Novosphingobium sp. G106: one gene and its partner. The main gene of each other region encodes a partner of the protein of the gene in region 2 in a complex. Links are inferred from orthologs where the notes say so. Each region holds a gene or a part of one and is shown on either strand. Other genes may lie near its edges.

Region 1 (5,474 bases), 1.2 Mb from region 2 along the record:
CGGCCACCTTGGGCCGGTAGAGCGCGATCGAACCGTCGCTCTCGTCGACTTCCGAGACGAAGACACCGCCGCTTCCGACCCGGGCACTGGCGAACGGCGCATCGTCGCGCACGAAGTTCTTCATCACCGCGCCGTTCATGATCGTCGGATCGCGGCCGGCCTGGGTCATGATCCAGCCGGCCATGCCGGTAACGGTCGACTTGCCGCTCGTCCCGCCGATGGCGATCCCGGTTCCGGCGGCGTTGAACAGCCTGGCCAGCAGTTCCGCGCGGCTCATCCGCGGGCAGCCAAGCTCCTTGGCGCGCACCACTTCGGGCACCGTGTCCTCGACCGCGGCCGAGGCGACGAGCGTCTGGTCGGCAGAGACGACGCCGCTGCCGTCTTGAGGGAAGAGGGTGAAGCCCAGGCTTTCCAGCCAGGCAAACTTCTCCGCCGTGCGCCCCTGATCGCGGCTGCGGTCCGAGCCCGCGACTTCGGCACCCTGGCCGCGCAGGATCAGCGCCAGGGGCAACATGCCCGAGCCGCCGATGCCGCAGAAGAACCAGGGATGGGCGGTGAGCGAAGGGGAGTCAGTCATCATCGCTTCGGTATGCGCGCGCGGGTGATTACACAACCTCACCGCTTTCGCGCCGATGACGATATCGTTACACCGCAGGCATGCCACGTGTCGCCATCTGCGCTCCGTCGACCCCGATGACCGAGGAGGACGCGGCGCGGGTGAGCCGTCTGGCCGGGGCCGAATTCCCCGGCATGGAGCTTCACTTCCACCCGCAGTGCTTTCTTTCGGACGGGCATTTCGCCGGGTCGGACGCCCAGCGGCTCGACGCGCTGCTCGAATGCGCCAACGATCCCGCTTTCGATGCCGTGTGGTTCGCGCGCGGCGGCTACGGCGCTTGCCGGATCGCCGAGGATGCGATTGCCAAGCTCGATCATGCGGCGCAGGACAAGGCGTTCCTCGGCTATTCGGATGCGGGCTATCTGCTCGGTGCGCTCTATCGCGCGCGGATCGGACATCCGATCCATGCGCCGATGCCCAACGACATCCGCCGCGAGGGCGGCACGGCGGCGGTGCGCCGGGCGCTCGGCTACATCTCGGGCGACCGTTCGGGGCTGGAACCCTCGCTCGACCGGCATCCGGCCGTGGCCTTCAACCTGACCACGCTGGCCATGCTCTGCGGCACGCGCCTGATGCCCGGCCTCGCCAATCACATTGTCATGGTCGAGGAGGTCAGCGAGCATCTCTACGCGGTGGATCGGCTGTTCTTCCACCTGACTGCACACCTCGGCGGGATTGCCGGACTGCGGCTCGGGCGGGTCAGCGATGTGCCCGAGAACGACAGGCCGTTCGGCCAGGAATCCGAAGCGATCGCGCGCCATTGGTGCGGGCGTCACGCGATCCCCTTTCTCGGCGCTGCGGACATCGGCCACGATGCTGCCAACAGGATTGTCCCGTTTGGGCTTGCGGGGCGCGCGCAAGGGCAATAGTCCGCCGCGCTTCGATTCGCGGTACGCCGCATTTTAGGAGAGGTCGCCATGCGAGCCTTCGTATTTCCCGGCCAAGGCAGCCAGAAAGTCGGCATGGGCGCCGACCTCGCCGAGGCCAGCGCCGCCGCGCGCGAGGTGTTCGAGGAAGTCGACGACGCCCTCGGCCAGAAGCTATCGGTACTCATGCGCGAAGGTCCCGAGGACCAGTTGACGCTGACCGAGAACGCCCAGCCCGCGATCATGGCCAATGCCATCGCCGTGCTGCGCGTGCTCGAGAAGGAAGGCGGCATCAGCCTGGCCGACAAGGGCGACTATGTCGCGGGCCACAGCCTCGGCGAATATACCGCGCTCTGCGCTGCCGGCGCCTTCAGCCTTGCCGATACGGCGCGGCTGCTCAAGTTGCGTGGCCAGGCGATGCAGGCGGCGGTGCCGGTGGGCCTAGGCGCCATGGCGGTGCTGCTCGGCGCCGACATCGACAAGGCGCAGGCCCTGGCCGAAGCCGCGGCCGAGAACGAGGTCTGCACCGTCGCCAACGACAACGATCCTACCCAGGTGGTCATTTCGGGCCACAAGGGCGCGATCGAGCGCGCCATCGCGCTGGTCAAGGAATTCGGTATCAAGCGCGGCATGGCGCTGCCCGTCTCGGCACCGTTCCACTGCCCGCTGATGCAGCCCGCCGCCGACGCCATGGCTGAAGCGCTGGAGAAGACCCCGCCGGGCGTGCTGCGCCTGCCGCTCTTCGCCAACGTCACCGCCGCGGTGGTCAGCGACCCCGCCGAAGTCCGCCGCCTGCTGGTCGAGCAGGTCACCGGCCGCGTCCGCTGGCGCGAGAGCGCGATCGCGATGAAGGCGGCCGGTGTCGAGCGCTTCGTCGAACTCGGCGGCAAGGTCCTCGGCCCGATGATCTCGCGCAGCGCAGAGGACGTGACTGTGACGAGCGTCGTCACTATGGCGGACATCGAAGCGCTCGCGAAGGAACTCTGAGAGGATGGAAAACCGGATGTTCGACCTGCATGGTATGACCGCCCTCGTTACCGGTGCCTCGGGCGGGATCGGCTCCTCGATCGCGCGCGCGTTGGCCAGGCAGGGTGCGCGGCTGGCGGTGTCGGGCTCCAATGCCCAGAAGTTGCGCCTGTTTCGCGACGAGCTCGACGAGCACACGCCGCAGCATCTGCAGGAAGTCGATCACGTCGCCATCACCTGCGACCTGTCCAATCCCGAAGACGTCGAGAAGCTCGTGCCCGCGGCGGTGGATTCGCTGGGCAAGCTCGACATTCTGGTCAACAACGCCGGCATCACGCGCGACAATCTGGCGATGCGGATGAAGGACGAGGAATGGGACGCGGTGATCCGCGTCAACCTCGAAGCCGCCTTCCGCCTGATGCGCGCAGCGACGCGGCCGATGATGAAGGCCAAGTTCGGCCGCATCATCACGATCACATCGGTCGTCGGCGCGACGGGCAATCCCGGGCAGATGAACTACGCGGCGGCCAAGGGCGGGCTTACGGCCATGTCGAAGAGCCTCGCGCAGGAAATCGCCAGCCGCGGGATCACCGTGAACTGCGTCGCGCCCGGCTTCATCCGAACGGCGATGACCGAAATCCTGCCCGACGCGCAGAAGGATGCGCTCAACGGCCGCATCCCGATGGGCCGGATGGGCGAGGGCGAGGACATCGGCGCCGCGGTCGCCTATCTCGCCAGCCGTGAGGCGGGCTATGTGACAGGCCAGACCTTGCACGTGAACGGCGGCATGGCGATGTTCGGCTGAGCCGCACGAGCGCGCGGGCTGAATCGAACAATTATCCCCAGAATCGCTCCTTCTGCCGCGCTTCGTGCTTGCCGCTCGCTGCCCCGGCGTTAAGGAATGTGGTCCGAATTCAGCGCCGGCGGACGACTCCCGTCGCCGGCCGATGGGGGACATGAGACCGTCATGAAGGCCACTATCGAACGCGCGACGCTGCTGCGCTGTCTGTCCCACGTGCAGTCCGTCGTCGAACGGCGCAATACGATCCCGATCCTGTCGAACGTGCTGATCGACGCGCAGCCGGGCGGCACGCTCCGCTTGATGGCGACCGACCTTGATCTGCAGGTGGTCGAAACGATGGGCGCGGTCTCGGTCGAGGCGCCTGGTGCGATCACCGTTTCGGCGCACCTGCTGTTCGACATCGCCCGCAAGCTGCCCGACGGTGCGCAGGTCTCGATCGAGACTGCCGACAACCGCATGGTGGTCAAGGCCGGCCGCAGCCGCTTCACCCTGCCGACGCTGCCGCGCGACGACTTCCCGGTGATTGTCGAGGGCGAGCTGCCGACGAGTTTCGAGCTTCCCGCGCGCACCCTGGCGGAACTGGTGGACCGCACCCGCTTTGCGATTTCGACCGAAGAGACGCGCTACTACCTCAACGGCATCTTCCTCCACGTCACCGAAGAGGAACTGAAGGCCGCGGCTACCGACGGCCACCGGCTCGCCCGCTTCACCCTGGCCAAGCCACCCGGTGCTGACGGCATGCCCGACGTGATCGTGCCGCGTAAGTGTGTAGCCGAACTGCGCAAGCTGCTCGAGGAAGCGCTCGATACCAATGTCCTGATCGATCTCTCGGCCTCGAAGGTGCGCTTCACCTTGGGCGGCGAGAACGGCGTCGTGCTGACCAGCAAGCTGATCGACGGCACTTTCCCCGACTACAGCCGCGTCATCCCGACGGGTAACGACAAGCTGCTCAGGCTCGACCCCAAGAGCTTCTACGAAGGCGTCGACCGCGTCGCGACGATTGCCACCGAGAAGACCCGCGCGGTCAAGATGGCGCTCGACAACGACCGCGTGACCCTGTCGGTCACTTCGCCCGACAACGGCACCGCCGCCGAAGAGATCGCCGCCGACTATTCGGCCGAAGGTTTCGAGATCGGCTTCAACGCCGGCTACCTCAAGGACATCCTCGGCCAGATCGAAGGCGACACGGTGGAACTCCACCTCGCGGATGCCGGCGCGCCGACCTTGATCCGCCAGAACGAGAAGAGCGCCGCGCTCTACGTCCTGATGCCGATGCGAGTCTGACGCTCCGCATCGATTCGTTGCGAATTTTCGGCCCGTCGTTCGCAGGAACGGCGGGCCGAGCCTTTGTATCGGCCAGCCGAGATCGCTTTCCTGAACATGGGACAACGGCTCGTTCATCTTGGCGAAAGATGGGACGGGGCGAGCCTCCCGGCACGACCAGTGGCCGCCACACCCCTGAAATTCCTCCGCTTTCCGGCCTAGGTTGAACGAGTTGATACAAACCGGAGAGAACACATGCGGAAATTCATGATCGCGTCGATTGCCCTCGTTGGCCTCGCTGCCGCCCCGGCCGCGTATGCGCAGGTCGGCGGAGCAGTCGGTGGCACCGTTGGCGGCGCGGTAAATTCCACGGTCGGGACCCCCGGCACCACGGCCCAGGGCACGCTCGACAGTACGGCGCAGGGTACGGCGGCTACGCCCGACACCTCGGCAACGACCGACACCACGGCAGACGCCGCGGCCAATGCGCACAAGGGCCGTCACGCCCGCGGCAAGGCCAAGGCTTCCGCCGATACCTCGGCTCAGGCGCCCGCCGGCAGCGCTGAAACCGGTGCCAACGCGACGGGAACGGCCGGCAACTGAGCTGGAACTAACAAAGAGCCTGGGTCGCAAAAGCCAGGAGGAGAAGGGGCGGGCTTCGGTCCGCCCCTTTTCTGTTGGGGTCAGCCCCTGGCCGCTGCGATCATTTCCTCGACCGCGATGAACTTCTCGCGTGGGGCTCCGTCGCGGGCGCGTTTGACTTCGGCTTCGTCGATCTTCTTCCAGTCGTCGAAAGCCATGACCGCTAGGTTGCGCTCGTTCGCCAGCTTGTCGAAACCGTCGCCGCCCGGCTTGCCGGCGCCGTCGCCGATGTCCCCGGCGATCTTCTCGATCACCGCGAAACCGTCCGGACGATTCGTACCGATTGTGCCCGTGGGGCCGCGGCGTGCCCAACCGACGC
Region 2 (8,111 bases):
GCCGGCCGCGCGGCGCGGCAGGGGCCGGGCGTGGCCTATCGGCTCTGGGAAGAGGCGGCCCATGCAGGACGGCCCGCATTCGATCCGCCCGAGATGCTGACTTCGGATCTCGCGCCGCTGCTGCTGGCGCTGGCACAGTGGGGCGCGGGCGATCCGGCGGCGCTGCCATGGCTCGATCCGCCGCCTGCCGCTGCCGCCGGCGCGGCCAGGGCCAAGCTGCTGTCGCTCGGTGCGCTCGATCCAGAAGGGCGGATCACCGATCACGGCCGAGCCATGGCGGCACTGCCCATGGAGCCGTCGCTTGCGCATATGCTGCTGTTCGCGGCGGACCTTGGCGCGGCCCAAGAGGCGGCGCGGCTGGCGCTACTGCTACAGGAGCGCGGGCTCGGCGGGCGTGGCGAGGATCTGGCGCTGCGGCTTGACCGTTGGAACGGTGATAGATCGGGAAGGGCCGAGGCGTCACGCAAGCTCGCTGCCGGTTGGGCGAAGCGCGTTCGCGGTTCAGGTAGCGGCGACGTTCCCCTCGGCATTCTCCTCGCCGAAGGATTTCCCGAAAACCTGGCCAAGCGCCGCGACGCGAAGGGCGAGGACTGGCTGACCGCCGGGGGGCAGGGGGCTGCGGCTCGATCCCGCCTCATCGCTGGCGCGTGCCGAATGGCTGGCAGTGGGCCAGGCGCAGGGCGAGGCCAAGGGTGCGCGGATCACCGGAGCGGTTGCGTTGACCGAGGCCGAGGTGCTGCGCTGGCTGGCGCATCGCATCGAGAAGCGCTCGACCCTGCGCTGGCTGGCCGAAGAGAAGCGCGTCGAAGCGTTACTCGAACAGCGCCTCGGCGCAATCACCATCAGCCGCGGTCCCGATCCTGCACCGGACAAAGCCGCGATCGTCGCCTTTCTGGTCGAACGCGTGCGCGAACAGGGACTTGGTCTCGTGCCGTTGTCACACGCCAGCCTCGCGCTGCTGAAGCGCGGGCGATACGCGGGCATCGAGGCGCTGTCGGAGGTGTCCTTGCTCGCTGACCTTGAGGACTGGCTGGGGCCGTTGCTCGGCCGCCGGCTCGATGCGGTGGATAGCGGCGCATTGAACGAGGCGTTGCGCAATCGGCTGACCTACGACGACCGCCAACGGCTGGAGAAGCTGGCCCCTGCCCAGTTCACCAGCCCGGCGGGCACCAGCCACGCGATCGATTACGAGGACGAGGGCGGTCCCTCGGTCGAGCTGCGCGTCCAGGCGCTGTTCGGGCTCGACCTGCACCCCGGCTTCGGCCAGCCATCGCAGCCCTTGCTGCTCAAGCTGACCTCGCCCGGCGGCAAGCCAATCCAGGTGACACGTGACCTGCCCGGTTTCTGGCGCGGCTCCTGGCGCGACGTGCAGCGCGACATGAAGGGCCGCTATCCCAAGCACCGCTGGCCCGACGAGCCCTGGACCGAAGATCCCAGCCTCAAGACGCGCAATGCGTTCGAGGCTTCACGCCGCTCTTGATGCGCCCTCTTGATTCTGGGAGCGATTCGCGGGAAAGCGCGGCTATGACCGCACGCATCTATCAGCGCCCGAAGAACGCCATGCAGTCCGGCAAGGCGCTCACCGACCAGTGGATCCTCGAATTCGCTCCGGCCGAGGCCAAGCGGCCCGATCCGCTGATGGGTTGGGCCGGTAGCGGCGACATGCAGCAGCAGGTCGTGCTGAAGTTCGCCGAACAGGCCGACGCCCAGGCCTATGCGGACCGCTATGGCATCGAAGCTCGCGTCACTCCGACGCCGCCGAAGCACCTGAAGATCCAGGCCTACGCCGACAATTTCCGGTAAAACGGGCGGCCCCGTCCGGGACCGCCCTTCTTACTGCCGCAAGCGCAGCCGGCCCTGAGTATAGGCCGCGCGGCAATCGGTGGCATCGTGCTTGATGTCCGAATCGATCAGCGTCGTGCTGGTCATTCCAGGGCCGCTGAAGCGTTTGTCGTCGCATTCGCCGTCCTTCGAGAACCGGCTGGCATCGTCACCCCAGATGATGTGGTTGACCCCGCTGTCGGCATAGCCCGTATCCTGGGGCTCCTCGGCTCGGCGGCCGCCCTGATAGGTAAGCCGGCCCTGGTTGTAGGCCGAGCGGCAGTCGGTCGCGTCGTGGCGGATGTCGCTGTCGATCAGCGTCGTGTCGGTCATGCCCGGTCCCGAGAAGCGCATGTCGTCGCACTCGCCGTCCTTCGAGAACTTGCTGGCGTCGTCCCCGAAGTCGATGTTCTGGGCATAGGCCGCCTGCGGCGTGCTCGCGACAAGAATCGAAACGATACCAATGATCTGGCTCACGGTTTTGCGCATGAGTATTCCCCCCGTTTGAGGCTCATTTTTTGTCCCAAAGAGCCGCTCGGTGCAACAAACGATGGTCTGCGCGCTTGCGAATTGGCGAAAGCCCCGCCATATGCGCGGCCGGGAGTCGGGCGGGCGCTTGCGTCCGCCAACCTGGTCAGGTCCGGAAGGAAGCAGCCACAACGGGTTGCGGCGGGTCGCTCGGCTCCTTTTTACATTTCGCCGATTGTTTCATTTTCCCCATTGGGGCCCTAGTTTGTGCCGATGGGCGATTCCCCCGACATGTTTGGCAACGAAGCGCCCGAGGGCGATCCCGAGGACGAGGCGCCGCCGAGCGCTGCCGAACTCGAGGAAGCGGGCCAGTCCGCGTTGTTTGGCGAGCCGGCTCCGCCGGCGCCCGCACCCGTAGAGCAGCCCAAACCTACAGAGCAGGCCAAGTCTGCAGCCCCTCCGGCCGCGCCCGCGGCGCAGCCTTACCGCGTCCTCGCACGCAAGTACCGACCGCAGACCTTCGCCGAGCTCATCGGCCAGGAACCCATGGTCCAGACCCTGGCCAACGCGATCCGGCGCGAGCGGCTGGCCCACGCCTTCCTGATGACCGGCGTGCGCGGGGTGGGCAAGACCTCGACCGCGCGGCTGATCGCCAAGGCGCTCAACTGCATCGGCCCCGACGGGCAGGGTGGCCCGACGATCGATCCCTGCGGGGTCTGCGAGCCTTGCGTCGCCATTGCCGAGGGCCGCCACATCGACGTGATCGAGATGGACGCCGCCAGCCACACCGGCGTCGACGACGTGCGCGAGATCATCGAGGCTGTGCGCTATGCCGCGGTCTCGGCGCGCTACAAGATCTACATCATCGACGAAGTCCACATGCTGTCGCGCAACGCGTTCAACGCCTTGCTCAAGACGCTCGAGGAGCCGCCGGCGCATGTGAAGTTCCTTTTCGCGACGACCGAGGCGGACAAGCTGCCCGTCACCGTGCTTTCGCGCTGCCAGCGCTTCGACCTGCGCCGGATCCCCACGCCGATGCTCGCCGAGCATTTCGCGGGGATCTGCGTTAAGGAAGAGGTCCTGGCCGATGCCGAGGCGCTGGCGATGATCGCGGCGGCGGCCGAGGGCTCGGTGCGTGACGGCCTGTCGATCCTCGACCAGGCGATCGCCCATGCCGATCTCGACGCCGACGGCAAGGTCGGCGCCGAACAGGTGCGCGACATGCTCGGGCTTGCCGACAAGAGCGTCCAGCGCCGGCTGTTCGCTGCGCTGCTGGGCGGGGACGGGGCCGGGCTGCTCGGCCTCGTCGCGACGCAGTTCTCGCTCGGGGTCGAGCCGCTGGCGCTGCTGCGCGGGGTCATGGACCTGACTCACCGCGTCACCGTCGCGCAGATCGGCGGAAGTCTTGCCGATGCTGCCTCGGCAGAAGAGCGCGAGGCGGTCGAGGGCTGGGCGAAGAGCCTGACCGCCGGCCAGCTCCACCGCCTCTGGCAATTGCTGCTCAAGGGTTTCGAGGAAGTCCGCACCGCGCCCGATCCGCTGATCGCGGCACAGATGGCGCTGCTGCGCGTGATGCACGCTGCCGATATGCCCGATCCTGGCCAGCTCGTGCGCAAGCTCGAAGACCTGGCCTCGCGGCCGGTCATCGCGGCGCCGGCGGACGGCTCGCCGGGAGTTCCCGCGCCCGCCGCGGTCGCGCTGCCGTGGGAGGCGCTGGTCGAGGAGATAAAGGAGATCGAGGTCGGCCTCGCCACACGGATGGAAATGCAGGTCCGGGTAGTCGAACTCGGCATGGACAAGCTGCGCTGGTCCCAGCCGCCGGCCTTCTCGGAAGATTTCTCGCGTGAGATGCGGGTCGCGCTCGACAAGGTCACAGGGCGGAGCTGGACCGTCGAGCGCTGCGGCGAAACGGGCCAGCCGACCCTGATCGAGAAGCGCGACGCCGCCAAAGCCGCAAGCGAGGAGGCTGTGCGCCGTTCCCCGCTGATGGAAGCGGTCTTCGCCGCCTTCCCGAACGCGCAGGAAATCAGCGAAAACGAGGAGGCCGGCCAGTTCCGCGGCGGCCGCCAATGGAGTCAAAGACGTTGAAGGATTTGGGACGATGAAATCGATGGAAGAGATGATCAAGGCCGCCCAGGCTGCTGCCGAGACCATCCAGAAGCAGATGACCGAAACCCAGGGCAAGCTCGATAGCCTGGAAGTCGAAGGCCTCTCGGGCGGCGGCCTCGTCAAGATCCGCTGCTCGGCCAAGGGCCGTGTCATCGGCGTCGCCATCGACGACAGCCTGATGGCGCTCTCGGAGAAGCCGATCCTCGAAGACCTGATCGCCGCCGCCTACAACGACGCGCGCGTCAAGGCGGACAGCGTGGCGAACGAGGAAATGGCCAAGGCCCAGCAGGGCATGGGCCTGCCCCCGGGGTTCAAGCTGCCGTTCTGACGTTGGTGCCGGGGCTCGACGATTGGCACCGACAGTCAACGAGTAGCCCCGCCGCCTCGGTTATGCTCCCGCAAGGCAGCAGGATCGCAACAGACGATCCCGAGGCGAGGAGTAGGGCCATGGGTGATCTCATCATCAAGGGCGGCACCGTCGTTGACGGCACCGGTGCGCCTGGGCGCCTGGCGGACATACGCGTCGCGGGCGGCACGATTGCCGAGGTCGGCGTTGACTTGCCGGTCCGGGGCGAGCGGGTCATCCGCGCCGACGGTGCGGTCGTCGCACCGGGCTTCATCGATTCCCACACGCATTTCGACGCGACGGTGTTCTGGGATCCCTGGTGCGATCCTATGCCGCAGCACGGCGTGACGACGGTCGTCGCGGGAAACTGCTCACTGGGGTTCGCGCCGATGCGCCCGGCCGATCGCAAAGCGCAGATCGACGTTTTCAGTTTCATCGAAGACCTGCCGGCCGACATGCTCGAAGAGGCCATTCCCTGGAACTGGGAGACTTTCGGCGACTTTGCGGAAGCCCTCTCGCATAAGCCTCTCGCGCTCAATTTGCTGACCTTCGTCGGCCATGCGCAGATCCGCAGTTACGTGATGGGCGCGGACGCGTGGATTCGAGTCGCCACGGCCGAAGAGATCGCGGCGATGGCGGACATTCTCAGCGACGCGCTCACTTGCGGCGCGTTGGGCATGTCCTTCTCGCTCTACGACCGGGACCGGCAGGGGCGGCTGGTGCCATCCTGCTTCGCCGACGACGCCGAAATGGACGCGCTGGTCGCCAAGCTGGGGGAGCACGATGCCGTCCTGCAATTCGTCCCCGGCGATACCACCGACGTCATCATCGGCCAGCTGGAATGGTTCGGCGGGTTTCTCGCCCGGCACAATGTCGTGGGTTTCTACAACATCCTCGTCCATCTCGACAGCGACCCGGAGCGGTCGCGCCGACTTCGCGCCTGCCTGGAAGCGCTGCATCGGAAGGGCGCGCAGATCTTTGGCATGGCCTCGCCGCGTCCGTTCGAGCTTTCCCTCGGCTTCGAGGGGAGCATGTGCCTCCTGGCCGTCCCGGCCTGGAACGAACTGGTTCAGGCACAGCTGCCGGACAAGCGGCGGATGGTCGACGACTCCGCCTGGCGCGACAGGGCGCGAGCTGACGTGGACAGTCACGTCTCGGTGATGTTCCCCTTCGACAAGCCCGATCTGCTGCCGATCAATTCGGTGGCGGATGCCGCCCTGCAGCCCTGGATTGGCCGCACGCTGGGCGATCTGATCGCCGAACGTGGCGGCCACCCGTCGGACGTGCTTGCGGACTGGCTGCTGGAAAACGACTTCGCCGCGACTTTCACTTTCGCGATTGCCAATACCGACCTCGCCGAAGTGGCCGGCATCCTCAAGAGCCCTGTCGCGTTCATCAGCGGCAGCGATGCCGGCGCTCACCTGCAGATGTTCTGCGCGGCCGGTGACACGACGCTGCTGCTTACGCGGTTCGTCCGAGATCGCGGCGACCTGACCTTGGAGGAGGCGGTCCACGCCTTGACCGGCCGGCAGGCCGAACTGCTGCGGCTGCCAGGTCGCGGCACACTGGCGCCCGGCCAGGCAGCCGACATCACGATCTTCGCGCTCGACGAACTGCGCTACGGTCCGCAACGATTGGTCGACGACCTTCCCGGTGGGCGTCAGCGGCTGACGCGCGATCCCGGCGGCTACCGCTACACGATCGTGACTGGTGAAGTCGTCCAGGAGGCCGGGGCCTTGACCGACGCTTTGCCCGCGGGATGGCGTTCGCGAGCGGAATAGCCGGCTCTTTGCTCTATAGGACCGCCCGCTTGCCTCGCCGCTCCCATCCACAACCGCGCGGCAATCCGCCATTGCACCCCGGCAGGGCTGACCCCATATCTCGCAGGAACCGCCGGGACTCTCCGGCTGGGGCGCCCGCCGGGCCTATGGCGGGGCGCCATGGTGGGTGGATATGACCGTGAATTTGCTTCCTCTGCTTCCCCTGCGCGACATTGTCGTCTTCCCTGGCATGGTCGTGCCGCTTTTCGTCGGCCGCGAGAAATCGGTTTCCGCGCTCGAAGCGGCGATGACCGGTGACAAGGACATCTTTCTGCTCGCGCAGCTCGATCCCGGTTGTGACGACCCGGACCGCGACGATCTCTACGACACGGGCGTCGTCGCCACGGTTCTGCAACTGCTGAAGCTGCCCGACGGTACCGTCCGCGTACTGGTCGAAGGCCAGCAGCGCGCGCAGCTCCAGTCGCTGCGCACCGAGCAAGGCGCCAACGGCGAGATGCTGGTCGCGCAGGTCGAATTGGTCGAGCCCGCCGAGGCCGAAAGTGCCGAGATTTCGGCGATGATGCGCTCGGTGGTCGATCAGTTCGGCGAATATGCCAAGCTCAACAAGAAGCTCTCGCAGGATGCCGGCGACCAGCTCGGCGACATTGAGGACGCGGCCAAGCTCGCCGACACCGTCGCCGCGCAGCTTTCGGCCAAGGTGTCCGACAAGCAGGCGCTGCTCAGCGAGATCGACGCGCTCAAGCGGCTGGAGATGGTCTTCAGCTTCATGGAAGGCGAGCTCGGCGTGCTGCAGGTCGAGCGCAAGATCCGTGGCCGCGTCAAGCGGCAGATGGAGAAGACGCAGCGCGAGTACTACCTCAACGAACAGCTCAAGGCGATCCAGAACGAGCTGGGCGGCGGCGATGGCGAGGAAGCCAACGAGATCGCCGAGCTGGCCGAGAAGATCGAGAAGCTCAAGCTCTCGAAGGAAGCCCGCGCCAAGGCGACGGCCGAGCTCAAGAAGCTCAAGTCGATGCAGCCGATGAGCGCCGAGGCGACCGTCATCCGCAACTACCTCGACGTACTTCTCGGCCTGCCCTGGGGCAAGAAGAGCAAGGTGAAGAAGGACATCGCGGGCGCCCAGGCGATCCTCGATGACGACCACTATGCGCTCGAGAAGGTCAAGGACCGCATCGTCGAGTACCTTGCGGTGCAGGCGCGGACCAACAAGCTGAAGGGACCGATCCTCTGCCTCGTCGGCCCTCCGGGCGTCGGCAAGACCAGCCTCGGCAAGTCGATCGCCAAGGCGACCGGCCGCCAGTTCGTGCGCCAGTCGCTGGGCGGCGTGCGCGACGAGGCCGAGATCCGCGGCCACCGTCGGACCTACATCGGCTCGCTGCCGGGCAAGATCGTGACGAACCTGCGCAAGTCGGGCACGTCGAACCCGCTGTTCCTGCTCGACGAGATCGACAAGCTCGGCCAGGATTTCCGCGGCGATCCCGCCTCGGCGCTGCTCGAAGTGCTCGATCCTGAGCAGAACGCTAAGTTCCAGGACCACTACCTGGAGCTCGACATCGACCTCAGCGACGTGATGTTCGTCTGCACGG

What was found. The genes of interacting proteins can lie anywhere in the genome.
Region 1: the proteins of KRR38_RS08220 (region 2) and dnaN are in contact, whole or in part, in a cryo-EM structure (PDB 8GIZ), measured with the Escherichia coli proteins. The link is inferred for Novosphingobium sp. G106 from one-to-one orthologs.

Annotation. Positions count from the first base shown.
Region 1 is NZ_JAHOOZ010000001.1:515,672-521,145, forward strand. What follows is about bases 2,581-5,474. They hold dnaN (DNA polymerase III subunit beta), read left to right. Parts: upstream 2,581-3,415; coding sequence 3,416-4,534; downstream 4,535-5,474. Other genes in these bases: fabG (3-oxoacyl-[acyl-carrier-protein] reductase), read left to right, coding at 2,581-3,253; KRR38_RS02430 (hypothetical protein), read left to right, coding at 4,769-5,116; KRR38_RS02435 (FAD-dependent oxidoreductase), read right to left, coding at 5,197-5,474. Also shown: KRR38_RS02405 (glutamate ligase domain-containing protein), read right to left, coding at 1-577; KRR38_RS02410 (LD-carboxypeptidase), read left to right, coding at 658-1,485; fabD (ACP S-malonyltransferase), read left to right, coding at 1,534-2,469; more of fabG, read left to right, coding at 2,486-2,580. UniProt on the Escherichia coli protein: Confers DNA tethering and processivity to DNA polymerases and other proteins. Acts as a clamp, forming a ring around DNA (a reaction catalyzed by the clamp-loading complex) which diffuses in an ATP-independent manner freely and bidirectionally along dsDNA.
Region 2 is NZ_JAHOOZ010000001.1:1,725,256-1,733,366, reverse strand. What follows is about bases 2,020-4,969. They hold KRR38_RS08220 (DNA polymerase III subunit gamma/tau), read left to right. Parts: upstream 2,020-2,562; coding sequence 2,563-4,377; downstream 4,378-4,969. Other genes in these bases: KRR38_RS08210 (amidohydrolase family protein), read left to right, coding at 4,846-4,969; KRR38_RS08215 (YbaB/EbfC family nucleoid-associated protein), read left to right, coding at 4,391-4,726; KRR38_RS08230 (hypothetical protein), read right to left, coding at 2,020-2,310. Also shown: KRR38_RS08235 (ETC complex I subunit), read left to right, coding at 1,525-1,803; more of KRR38_RS08230, read right to left, coding at 1,834-2,019; more of KRR38_RS08210, read left to right, coding at 4,970-6,525; lon (endopeptidase La), read left to right, coding at 6,698-8,111. UniProt on the Escherichia coli protein: Part of the beta sliding clamp loading complex, which hydrolyzes ATP to load the beta clamp onto primed DNA to form the DNA replication pre-initiation complex.